DNA from 3 places in the Shewanella sp. FDAARGOS_354 genome. Region 2 is predicted to be linked to each of the others. Evidence: predicted binding sites of a transcription regulator. Region 2 holds the regulator's gene; each other region holds the start of a gene.

Region 1 (4,369 bases), 650 kb from region 2:
AATAACTTCGTACTAAAAACTGTGGGAGAGGCGCTGCAAGATGGTAATATCGGCGACCAAATTCGAATCAAAAATAGCAGTTCTAACAAAGAGCTAGATGCCATAATTACGGCGATTGGCGAAGTAGAAGTTAGAATGTAAAATAAGCTAAAGCTTTTCGATAAGCTGCCGATACCCCAGTTAAGAAATCCCGTATACATGACGCTGGAGCCTAAAATGGCAATTGATATTAGCAAATTTAACGCCGGAGCGGCCGCACAAGTCCGTTCAAACAGCACTAAACAAAGCAGCGAAAGCGAGAAAACCTCTCAGGTAGCGGCTAAATCAACTCAACTAAAAGGTGACTCTGTTGTCATTACGGCTCAAGCTCAACAGTTACAAGGAGCTCAAACCAAAATGGCCAGTCTACCTGAAGTCGACCAAAAGAAGGTGGCCGAAATAAAACAAGCCATTGCCGAAGGTCGTTATAAAATTGATCCCGAAAAGTTGGCTGCGAATATTGCCAGCTTCGAAGCAGAATTAAATGAGCTTAATAAAGAGTAACTATGACAGAAATAGCTAAACTGGTAGATCAACAACACGCCCATTTGGCTGTTCTTAAACAAATTATTCTTAAGGAAAAAGGCGCTTTGGTTGACCAAAACGCCGATTTGCTTTTGTCGCTTGCTGAGCAAAAATCAACATGTCTACAAGCCCTTAAAGCAAATGATGACTTGCTGGCTAGTCACAGCGATAAAGCCTTACTCACGGAGCAAGTTGAGCTATCCGATAAAATGGCAGTGGTTAAAGAGGCACTCGCAGAATGCAAAGATCTCAACGCACAAAATGCTAGTTTGATCGAGATGAATCTTGCAAGCCTAAACCGCTTTGCTCAAGCCTTGCAGGCGAGCCGAAATGCCACCACGCTGACGTATAACGATAAAGGTAAAACCTCGACAATCTCAAGCTTAGGCAATGATCTAAAAGCGTAAGGCGTTATAAGAACAAACGGATTTCAAACAAAAACCGCGCTTAGTTAGCGCGGTTTTTGTTTATCGATTATCTGTACCCAAACCATCTCATGCTTGTCTTCTGGTTGATAGGAGATGACACCTTAAAAGTAAGTGACTTCTTTAATTCTCTGTGGCCGACTCTGCTGTTGATAGATTTGCCATACCTTAGAAAAATCAAGTTCTAACTCAGTAACGTAATGCTCACCTGCGGGATAACTTTTAACTACTCTTGCGCCGCGGATCACCCCAGTGACTGAAGCTTTAACATTATCATCGGTTAGCATCCAATCACTGACACTGCTGTTAGCGGTAATCTTTTGACCGTATACTTGTTCAGCTAGCTCACGGTAAGCCACAATTTTGGATGCTTGCATCGCCATCAACATTCTTTGAGATTGCTCTTTCGCTGGTTGAGTTGCTAACGGGGCATAACCAATGGCCGTTAGCTTCGGGAAGCTAGATGGAGGGACATCTTCCCACTGCACATACTTGTCTCTAGAGGCACAACTTGTCAGTAGAAGCGCCGCAATCACTAACAGGTAGCGTTTCATTTTCCATCTCCTAATACACGCACTTCATTCATACCGGGAGCCGACTGACGATATAAAATCCCATCGTGGGAGATCACTTGCTCAGAGGGCTGCATATAATTGCTTAATTCTTTTTGTGTAACAAAGGTCTGTGAAGCTGACACCACTCGGTTGTTACTTAAGGTAACGATTCGAGTATTAATGGCTAAGCCATTGGTCGTCGGGCTCATCGTGGATACCACAATATGGTCAACAGGCAAATTAGTAGACAATTTTTGCCAGTCACGCGTCAAAATAAAATCGCCCTCACCAGTAACACGCAGTCCATCGGCGAGATTTAACTCCACCACGTTAAATTGAAAACTGTGCAACGATGCCATGAGTCCCTGCTGCAATTGCAGCGCAACCGCATTCGTACTCGTCATGTCGCCCACTAATACTGGTGTAGTTACAACGATAGGTTGATCAGGACGCAATGCATCATTTTGCTTGACTAGCTCGGTCACAATACGCTGAGCTAAATGATTAATCACCGCTGTCGGCGGCAAACCATTGCCGTCAACTAGGCTAGGTTTTGGCGGCACAACGGGTTTAGTCGCACACCCAATCAGCGCCAAAAGAGCCAGGGGAATGAACGCACGCTTTAGCATGGGAATAACCTCATTATCGATATCAATGCGCCTCAAAGCGAGCCGCAATCTTTAGTCAAAAAGATTGCAAATATTAGACCAAGTCAAAATACAATCCTTGATTTACTCACCTGATTATCGACAACGATGCCAATAACTTTACCCTCTATACCTATTCAGCAACTTCAGATGGTTTGGGTATATTTCATAAATTAGGCACGGAACTTGCTTTTACAGCCAATAAAACCGCCATTAAACTGACTCAACTGATTGGCACAATTGACCTGAAGGGCTTATTAATGAACATACTCAGAAAGCACTTGCTCATCATTAGCAGCCTACTGCTGGCCGCGCTTCAAGCCAATCACGCGCAAGCAGAATGGGTCGAAGCCAGTGGTGAAGCAATCATCACTAATGGCAACATTGCCCAAGCGCGGGAAGAAGCTATCAATCAAGCGGTTAGCTATGCCACCCTCAGCACCGGGATCCAAATATCCAGTGAACAACAAACCACCAACGGCAATCTCACACAAGACAGCTTCGCCATTAATCGTAACGCTCAAGCGATTAGTATTCAGTTAGTAAGTGAACGCATTCAAGGGAATAAAATTTATGTGTCGCTCAGGCTCGATCTGAATGATGACCCAACACAACAATGCCCTACGGGCCAATTAAAAGCCGCGATCCTTATTCCCCAAGCCCAAATAAAAGATCGAGCACAATTACGCTACGGCCAATTATCAGGATTTGAAGAAGTCATATCCGAAAGACTCGGTAATAGTATTGATGGCTACTCATCAACTGGATACAGCCATATCCATGCCAAAGAAAGGCTCGATATCGCACAAGAACTGGTCGATATCCGCGGCTATAGACTTCCGAGTTGGCTGAGTGAAATTACCGATAGCCAATACATTTTATTACCGCAAATTATTGATATTTCAACTGAGCCAGTACAAGCCACCTTTATGGGATGGTGGGATGAAGCGCCACAAAGGCAGTTCCAATTAAAGCTTAGCCTTTATCACGGCATTAGCGGTGAAGAAGTATGGAACAAAACCTACAGCACATCGGCTCGGTGGGAATTTGAGGAACAAGCCATTGTTGCCCCCAATAGTGATAGATTTTGGCGTTCATCCTACGGCAAAAATATCAGCCAACTGCTGCAAGAAGCGACTCGCGATATTGATAACACGCTCAACTGTAGACCACTACTTGGGCAAGTTGTCAGTCGTCAAGGAGACAGGATTATCCTCAACCTAGGCCGAAAACATGGCATTAGAGTTGGCGATAAGTTCCAAGTGGTGTTACAACGCAATTTACCAGATAGACTCAATGAAATGCGTGCCATTGCTACCAAAAGCCGAGCAACAGTGCAAATTGAACAAGTGAGTGAAGAAAGTGCAACAGCCGTACTCGTTGACCAAAATGCGGTTTACAATGTACAGATAAACGACATCGCGCTTAAGATTTAAGCAACTAAATCATAAGCCTTTTAATCAAAGATAAAACCAGTATAATCACCAGCGTCTCTTCATAGCTCAACAGGATAGAGCAGCCGCCTCCTAAGCGGCCGATCGGGGTTCGAGTCCCTGTGGAGAGACCAGATAGTGATGTCGGTAATATCAAAACGAAAGCTTCCGAGGAAACGGAATGACTGAACTATTTGCCACTAATCTGAGTATTATTGCTAAACGCTGGCCAATTGTGGCTGCTGCGATAAAAAGCCAATCAATTGACCATCTTGATGCACACTTAGTCCAAGGCCAAAACCAAACTATCAGTGTTAATGGTATTCAGCTAAGTAGCCGTCATGACCGCATCGCTGAAGCACAGCTGTTTATTAGCACACTTCCATCAAATACTCACCAAGTCACGGTTTATGGCGTGGGTATGGGTGATGTGCCGAGTCTACTAACGGATAACCCGCAATATCAAAAAATCGAAGTTTGCATTTTAAACTTAGCCGTATTCGCATTACTGCTTTGTTACACCGATCAGAGGGAATGGCTCTGTCATCCGAATGTGCTATTAAATGCGATGCCCAGTGCCACGCTGCAATTTCCGAATGTTGCCATTACCCCAGATCTCAATCTCGTCAGTGATGACAATGCCACACTGAGGGATCTCTTGGTGATGGAGCTTAATCGTGATTTCACCAATCGACACCATCAAATCGATGATCCTGAGATCCTTAAGCGCTTTGCCGATAATCAGG
Region 2 (4,369 bases):
CAATGGTGATGATCGCGTAATTACCATTATTCAACCTGATAATTATCAGGAAGAACTCAAAAATACACCAACAGATAAACCTGTGAAAAAACAGGATTCTAAATGACCCAAATCACCTTAAAAGCACAGAATCTCGCCAAGAGTTATAAGAGTCGTCAGGTTGTCAAAGATGTCAGCCTGACGGTCAAAACGGGTCAAGTCGTCGGCCTACTCGGCCCTAACGGCGCGGGCAAAACCACCACCTTTTACATGGTCGTGGGCTTAGTTAAAAGCGATAAAGGCCATATCTTTATCGACGATGATGATTTAACCGCCGATCCTATGCATCTGCGTGCCCGCAAAGGTATTGGTTACCTACCACAGGAAGCGAGTATCTTTCGTAAATTAACCGTACACGACAACATCATGGCGGTACTGCAAACCCGTAAAGAGCTCAATAGTGACCAGCGCGAAGAAGCACTAGAGCAACTGCTAGAAGAGTTCCATATCACCCATATTCGTGACAGCCAAGGCATGTCCTTATCGGGCGGTGAACGTCGACGCGTCGAAATTGCCCGCGCCTTAGCGGCCAACCCCAAGTTTATTCTGCTTGATGAGCCCTTTGCGGGCGTTGATCCGATCTCCGTTATCGATATCAAGAAAATTATCGAGCAGCTTAAGAGCCGAGGCCTTGGTGTACTGATCACTGACCACAATGTGCGCGAGACCTTAGACGTCTGTGAACATGCTTACATTGTGAGTCACGGTAATCTTATTGCCGAGGGCACACCCGCAGAGATCTTAGACAATCAGCAAGTTAGGGCTGTGTACTTAGGTGAACAATTCAGGCTATAGTTACTAAAACAAAGCTAATAAGCCTTGAATTTGAGAGCGCTAGGCTCCATCCATATGATATCAAGCGACCTAAACTCACAATAATAACCTAGGGATCAGCGGTAACATGAAAGCGTCACTCCAGCTCAAACTGGGTCAACAGTTAACCATGACGCCACAACTTCAGCAGGCCATTCGCCTGCTGCAACTGTCGTCATTGGAACTGCAACAAGAAATCCAGCAAGCCTTAGATTCTAATCCTCTTCTCGAGCTGGAAGAGGAGCAATTTGACGCGCCTAGCGAACGTAAGCAAGATATCGCCGATACCGACTTTAGCGAAACGACTGCCCAGCCACAGGAACAAGATAATTCCACCGTGGACATTGCCGAGTCGCTGACCAAAGAATCTCTGCCCGAAGAGTTACCCATGGATACCACTTGGGATGAAGTCTTTACCGCATCGCCAAACTCAGGTTCTGGCGCCAGCCGTGAAGATGACATGCCCTTCCAAGGGGAAACTAGCGAGGGGTTGTACGAACATTTAGAATGGCAAAAAAACCTCACACCCTTCTCTGAAACCGATTTAGCCATTGCCACCGCGATTATTGATGCCATTGACGATCAAGGTTATCTCACTCAAAGCACTGAAGATATCCTCGAAGCCATGGGCAATCCCGAGATTGAACTCGACGAAGTCGAAGCCGTGCTCAAGCGTATTCAACACTTCGACCCTGTTGGTGTCGCGGCAAGGGATTTAAGCGAATGTTTACTGATCCAGCTATCTCATTTTTCGCCTGATACCCCTCACATCGAAAACGCCCGCATGTTGATCAAAGATCATTTAGATCTGATCGCCGCTCGCGACTTTAGGCTGTTAATGCGTAAGACCAAACTGAAAGAGGACGAGTTAAGGGACAGTATTGCGCTGATCCAAACCTTGAACCCTCGTCCCGGTTTACTCATCACCCCTGTCGATGAAGAATATGTGATCCCCGATGTATCGGTGTCGAAGAAAAACGGCCGTTGGGTGGTCGAATTAAACCCTGACTGCATGCCAAAAATCAACGTAAATCAGCAATATGCAGCAATGGCCCGAAGTTCAAAAAATCAAGCTGATAGCCAATTTATTCGTGGCCATCTGCAAGAAGCCAAGTGGTTTATTAAAAGCCTTGAAAGCCGTAACGAAACACTGCTCAAGGTGGCAAACTGTATAGTGCAATATCAACAGGGTTTCTTCGAATATGGCGAAGAAGCCATGAAACCTATGGTCCTAAACGATATCGCCGAGGCGGTAGAGATGCATGAGTCCACCATTTCACGGGTGACGACTCAAAAATACATGCATACCCCAAAAGGACTTTTTGAACTAAAATATTTCTTCTCAAGCCACGTCGGGACGGATGATGGCGGTGAGTGCTCATCCACAGCAATCAGAGCTTTCATTAAGAAACTGGTTGCAGCGGAAAACCAGAAAAAACCATTAAGCGACAGCAAGATGGCTCAACTTCTGGCAGAACAGGGAATTAACGTTGCGCGCAGAACCATTGCGAAGTACCGAGAAGCGATGCTTATTCCCCCTTCCAATCAGCGTAAAAGTTTATAGCCTATTGTGAGTATCGGAGGACGTTTCTATGCAAATAAACCTAAGTGGACACCATATCGAGATTACTGAATCGTTACGGGCATATGTTGAGGAAAAGTTTTCAAAACTTGAACGTCATTTCGAACAGATCAATAATGTGCACGTTGTGCTCAATGTTGAGAAAATGCAACAGATTGCCGAAGCGAGAATCAACCTCACCGGTGGTGAAGTCTTCGCGACTTCAGAGCATGCAGATATGTATGCTGCCATAGACGTCCTGATTGATAAACTTGATCGTCAGGTTATTAAACACAAAGAGAAGTTAACAAAACACTAGCAATGGAACTTCGTACCATACTGCGGCCGGAGTGCACAACCTGCGCCACTCCGGGCAGTAAGAAAAAGGTACTGGAACTCATCAGCGACTTAGCCGCTGCCCAGTACCCCACCCTCTCATCTCAAGAGATCTTCGAAAGCCTCGTGGCGCGCGAAAAGATGGGTAGCACAGGTATAGGTAACGGTATCGCCATTCCACATGGTCGATTAACCGATATAACACAACCCATAGCGATATTGATAAAATGTGAGGAGCCGATAGCCTTTGATGCTATCGATAAACAACCCGTCGATATTTTATTTGCACTACTCGTGCCTGCCGACCAATGTCAGCAGCACCTAAGTACCTTGTCATGCATGGCTGAAAAGCTCAGTGACAAGCAAATATTAAAACAATTGCGCAAGACGCATGATGAAACGGAACTCTATCAGGTAATCATTGGATGAAACTGGTCATAGTGTCAGGGCGTTCAGGCTCAGGCAAATCGGTCGCACTTAGAGTGCTTGAAGATCTCGGCTACTATTGTGTCGATAATTTGCCTTTGCCTTTGATTGGCAGTTTGCTTGAACAGCTCAAAGGCAGTAACGATCTCGTTGCTATCAGTGTTGACGTGCGCAATTTACCAGAGCAAGACAAAGTGCTGGTTAAACAGCTTGCCAGCCTGCCTACGGGCACTGAACTCACCAGCTTCTTCTTAAACTCCAGCGATAAAGTGTTGCTCAAACGCTACAGTGAAACGCGGCGCTTACATCCCTTATCTAAGAGCCGAGTGTCACTGCAAGAAGCCATCAAGCTTGAAGGCAAATTGCTCGAGCCGCTGTCACAGCAGATGGATCACTATATAGATACCTCGAATCTGAATATCTATGAACTCAGCGACCAAGTGCGGCAAATACTCCTTGGCAGTGTCGATAAGGAACTGGTGATCAACTTCGAGTCCTTCGGTTTTAAGCATGGTATGCCGACCGAAGCTGACTTTATGTTTGATGTGCGCTTTTTGCCAAATCCCCATTGGGAACCGGAGCTTAGACCTCTCACCGGTTTAGATGAACCCGTAGCGGAGTTTTTAAATCGCCAGCCACTGGTGAATAAGTTCATCTGGCAAATCGAGAATTTGCTCGAAACCTGGTTGCCCCATTTAGAGCGCAATAATCGTAGCTATCTCACGATTGCGATTGGTTGCACAGGTGGCCAACACCGCTCAGTCTATGTAGCTGAGCAACTAGCTAAACGTTTTAGTAATGGCAAACATAAAGTCAATGCGCGCCATCGAGAGTTGAGCCATGCCAAAACTTGAGCGCCAAGTCACCATCTGCAATAAACTCGGCTTACATGCCCGCGCCGCCACAAAGCTCGTAGTGCTTGCTTCTGAGTTTGATGCCAGCATTACGCTGATCCAAGGTGAAAAACAGGCCTCTGCCGCCAGTGTATTGGGTTTACTCATGCTCGAGACGGGCATGGGTAAAACCATCACCCTCATCGCCGAAGGCCCGGATGCCGAGCCTGCACTTAATGCCATTTGTGCCCTTATCGACGCTAAGTTTGACGAAGCCTGCTGATGGTATCATCTCGATGATCCCTGCCGGTATTCAGTATCCTGTTTGGTTTTGATTTCAGCACCTTATACCAGTAAAACA
Region 3 (4,369 bases), 2.4 Mb from region 2:
GGGCAATAAAACCGACACCGCCGAGCAGCTTGGGATCAGCGTTAAAACCCTCTATAACAAGCTCAGTAAATATGAGCAGGAGTCAGACGCTCAAACTGTTGTTGATGCCGTTAGCGAAGATTCCGTTAGCAATAGCGTCGCTAAGTAGTAACCTACATTAAATGCCTAAAAATAAGCTAATGCATTGATTCAACTTTTAATGCAGCTTTTGATTCAGCGTTTGCTTTTGAATGTGTTAGCTTATTTTGACTCTGACTGCGGTTCAGCATTTTGCGCTTGATAGGGCACAAACACCTTCAAAGAGGCGGGTAGGATATCGATATTGAGTTCCTCCGGCTCACAAATCTCGCCATCAATCACATACTTGCATTGGGGCTGACTGCTGATCTTTACCTTTTTCGCGTGGGCGTGTTTTACTTTGCCCGTGTTGCCCGTGTTGCCCGTGTTGCCCGTGTTGGCCGTGTTGGCCGTGTTGCCCGAGGGCGCAGAGTCGCTATTGGCGGCCTCTTTAATCCAGCCGGTAAAAGCCAGCTCAGCCAGACTGATAAGCTGTTCATTCGGCTCATTATTTGAATCCAACCAAGTGATATCCAACAAGCCGTCGGTCATATTGGGTTCGCCCTTACCTTGGGCGAGTAAGCTGGTAAAAGGTGCGGCATTGGCAACCACTAGGCTGTGGGTTTGCACTGTCATTGGGGCTTGGTCATCTAAAGTCAGCTGCAACTCGAGGTTGGTGTCGGTGTTCACCGCGCGCCACAAACCATCGAGATAGGCGAGTTGGCCGAGGGCATTTTTACGCTCGCGGCTCGCCGACTCAATCATTTGTTGCTCAAACCCAATGCCGACCAGCAGTAACACCAGCCGATCATTGCAACGCGCCGTATCTATGGTTTGTGTCTGGCCTTGGATAATATTATCAATGGCTTGGGAGACGGCATTGAGCTTACTGCTTAAACCAAAGAGGGCGTGTGACAGGGCATTGGTGGTGCCTAACGGGATAATGCCTAAGGTGATATCGGTGTCGATAATCTCCGCCGCGACCTCTGTGACTGTGCCATCGCCCCCGCAAGCGATGATGATATCGGCGCCCTGAAGCCGGGCTTTTTTCGCTTGGGTTTGGGCGCTAATCTCTGGCGTGGTGAGCGCTAACTGCACCTCAAAATAGCGTTTCAGTTCAGTGCAAATTTGTTCGCCATGGGTTTGCCATTTACCCGCGCCAGAGACGGGATTGGCGATAATCCAGGCTCGCTTATGCAGTTTGATTTCCCCTTGAGTGTACATCTGCTCCAGCGCTTTAAGTTGCCAGCGATTTAACCCTGCGGTTTTACGAATGCTTTTAATCTGTTGCAGCACCTCGGCAAAGCTGAGCTCGGGGCGGCGGCACACAAGATAAGCGGCCAGCACCATTACGGATCGCCCGCGGCCGAGCGCACAGTGGATTAATACCCGCTTTTGGGCGCGTACTTGACGGTGTAACCAGTTAATCGCCTGATTTAATTGGGCGCTAGTCGGCACGCTGTGGTCAAGAATAGGGATATTCAGATAGTCGATATGCTCTTCATACAGAGACACATCGAGGCCGTCGAATTCGGCGGTGACATCTAAAATAGCGGTAATGCCATAACGATTCAGTTTAGGTAAATCAGCAGCGCTTAAGCGGCTACCCAAGTATAGATATTTATCAATGGCTTGCATTGAAGGCACGCTATCACGGCGCCGCGCCCAGAGATTATAGAGTCGGCATCCTAGTAAAAATGGAATAAAGCCCCAACGAATATACCAAGGGATGGAGCCATCCTGACGTTTTCTAAAAATACTGGCGAGGTTAAACCAATAGGCCGAGCCGACAAGGGCGAGGGATAGGCTGGTCCATGCCCAAATAAAGGTGAGGATGGGGGAGTGCCCCGTTACGGCGAGATAGCCAAATAACAGCGCTCCGAACAGGTAGAAATACTTAATGTGGATCCTACGCAGCATTGGCATCTCCTCCATCGATAAACGGCGAACCTCAGGAAAATCCACTTTATCGTAACCAATGACTGTCGCGATAAAGTGGCTCGGTGGTACTCAATTGAACTGTGGTTATCCTGATAGGCTCGTTTGTGGGACTCACTACTCGCTGTCATCCGTTTTAGCAGCGTGTATCTTTCGCTTTAACGCCTTCTTTCAGTTCTTCACAGGCATCTTCAATTGCATTGCCGGTATCAGTGATGGCTTCATCGATTTTTTCGCCTGCGTCCTCGGCATGGTTGTCGCTACAGGCTGACAGTCCAAAGGTTAATAATAAGGCTAAAAATGCATTGGTAATCATGGTCATAGGTTTCATATCGATTCTCCTTTTATCCAATTTAAGCGCGTGGTGCCTTACCCTTAAGGGCGTTGACCAGCAGGGAAATCACAAGTAATACAATAAATAGGAAGAAAATAATCTTTGCGATTCCTGCTGCGGCGCCAGCGATCCCCGTAAATCCAAACAGTCCGGCGATAATGGCCACAACCAGAAACATTAAGGTCCAACCTAACATAGCCACCTCCTTTGTCTTATTTCGGTTTTTCTGTATTCTTCACTCTGCATGTTTACGTCGAGTGAGCTAGTTGCCGGGTGAGTTGGATAAGCTAGGTTACGTCTTACATCCCGTTATCACTCAATCCCGCAATAAACTCACAAATGAGATATTGCGAGCTTAATGCCAACTTTGAAGATGTTGATTAAAATTCTGATTATTAACGTTATTTTTAATTGGTGTGTTGGCAGGAGTAATGGCTGATATAAGCGAGATAGGCAATTTTTACCTGCGATTCGGTAAGAGTTGCAGTGAGAATATTGTGAGAAACAGCATAATGGCTTGATGGTACGTCGAAATGGCATTATGTTGTTGATTTAAAAGTGAGAGTTAATTTTTTTGCAAAACCAATGTTATTAGAACCGTGGAGTCACACATTCATAATATGTTAGTTCCTTCAAGCAACTCCTACTTCGTAAGCGAAATAGAAGCTTTCAGTTCAGATCCCGTTAGCCTAATTGGCTTTGTCATTGCAGCTGTTATATTTATTGTTGCTTATAAATATACGCCTTTCATAAAACACCTTTCGGAAACCGTTAACTTAAGACCAAGCACTATTTTTGTGCTGAGTTTTAGCTTTATCCTAATCGGTTTTTTCGCGACTCTTTCTACATATCTCGACATTTACCAAGTTCAACAATCCGTTTTGGAAAATAAAACACAGTTGATTTCTGGATGTATAAAGGATCATCAAGTCAACCAAAGCGCTAGCAGAGAGGAATCATTTTCGGTATCGGGTGTACGCTTTGCATACAATGACTACGTTACTGCAAGTTACTTTTTTTCAAATAAAAACCACGAATCATTTATTCGAAATGGCCAGTGTGTTTCCATTCTCTATTTGCCTAACTTTAAAAATGGCATATTAAAAATCGATAAACTGTAATTTTACAGGCCAGTTGCAGGTGAGCATTGTCGCGCTACGTTCTGTGACAGAGTGGGCCATCGGAAAAAGGGGTTTTTCCGTTGAGTCCCTAGGATGGGTTTACGGCGTGCCATTGAAGTGACAATGCAGAGCGGAAACTGAACTCCAATCGGTTTTAAGCCCAAAAAATGAATGTAAAAAAAGCGGGTTAAGTGTTCACTTAACCCGCTCAATAAGGTTTACCAATGCGAATTAGCAGCGTTGTAGTGGTTTCCAGCGTTGCAAGCTGACCGGAATACTTACCCCTTGGGATAACAACAGGTTAATCCGTGCTTGGTAGGCGGCGCCCTGCATTAAATGTTTAGCTAAATCGACTGCATTGCGCTCACGGTAATCATCTAAATAACTGCCTTTAGCCCAAGCATTAAAGGCGCCGAGGGCGGGGCCTGCCCAAATCTGATAATCCATTTCGCGACCAACTTCGCCCGTGTTTGACCAGCGACTCGAAAGACCTAAATACCAGCGGAAAATCAGTGCCATTTTGCGTTTTGGATTATCCAGCGCGCGCTCAATTTGCTTAGGATCGCGTTCATTAAAGTGCGCCACAGTACCTGCCCAAATCTCATCTAATGAGGCGCGAAACACTTGATCTTCCAGCTTTTGCCTTTCCTCTGGTGGGATCGCCTCAATCGAGTCGTAGCGGGTGTAAATCTCATAGAGTTTATTGGCGCGCATAGGGAATAGGGTGCCGCGCTTAACCACTTGTAACTTAACGCCCATTTCAAACATATCGGCGGCGGGCGCCATAGTCACATCGGCCATTTCGGTGGTGGCGAGTAATTTACGGGTATGTTCGCTGGCCCCAGCCTCAACACAGGCTTGGTTGATTGAGCCAGTGACAATATAGGCCGCGCCCATATTGAAGGTCGCCAGCGCCGCA

What was found. Region 2 encodes sigma-54, which starts transcription at its own class of promoters, with help from an activator protein. Its sites were predicted from a motif close to GTTGGCACGNNNNTNGNNT; they were not measured.
Region 1: the regulator sigma-54 is predicted to act here: its motif matches at 2,364-2,382, upstream of CEQ32_RS00105 (flagellar assembly protein FlgT).
Region 3: the regulator sigma-54 is predicted to act here: its motif matches at 2,677-2,695, upstream of CEQ32_RS08225 (DUF1328 domain-containing protein).

The regions. Positions count from the first base shown of each region.
Region 1 is NZ_CP022089.2:20,961-25,329, reverse strand. Features, by position in the region: gene flgA (flagellar basal body P-ring formation chaperone FlgA) at 1-141, shown strand, start outside; gene flgM (flagellar biosynthesis anti-sigma factor FlgM) at 217-543, shown strand; gene CEQ32_RS00120 (flagella synthesis protein FlgN) at 546-971, shown strand; gene CEQ32_RS00115 (LPP20 family lipoprotein) at 1,094-1,543, opposite strand; gene CEQ32_RS00110 (FlgO family outer membrane protein) at 1,540-2,172, opposite strand; gene CEQ32_RS00105 (flagellar assembly protein FlgT) at 2,451-3,626, shown strand; tRNA gene CEQ32_RS00100 (tRNA-Arg) at 3,682-3,757, shown strand; gene CEQ32_RS00095 (motility associated factor glycosyltransferase family protein) at 3,805-4,369, shown strand, end outside.
Region 2 is NZ_CP022089.2:4,405,548-4,409,916, reverse strand. Features, by position in the region: gene lptA (lipopolysaccharide transport periplasmic protein LptA) at 1-106, shown strand, start outside; gene lptB (LPS export ABC transporter ATP-binding protein) at 103-834, shown strand; gene CEQ32_RS19830 (RNA polymerase factor sigma-54) at 941-2,416, shown strand; gene hpf (ribosome hibernation promoting factor) at 2,445-2,732, shown strand; gene ptsN (PTS IIA-like nitrogen regulatory protein PtsN) at 2,735-3,178, shown strand; gene rapZ (RNase adapter RapZ) at 3,175-4,029, shown strand; gene CEQ32_RS19810 (HPr family phosphocarrier protein) at 4,016-4,291, shown strand.
Region 3 is NZ_CP022089.2:1,819,870-1,824,238, reverse strand. Features, by position in the region: gene CEQ32_RS08240 (sigma-54 interaction domain-containing protein) at 1-148, shown strand, start outside; gene CEQ32_RS08235 (diacylglycerol kinase family protein) at 241-1,977, opposite strand; gene CEQ32_RS08230 (hypothetical protein) at 2,132-2,326, opposite strand; gene CEQ32_RS08225 (DUF1328 domain-containing protein) at 2,349-2,525, opposite strand; gene CEQ32_RS08220 (hypothetical protein) at 2,950-3,450, shown strand; gene pfaD (eicosapentaenoate synthase subunit PfaD) at 3,682-4,369, opposite strand, start outside.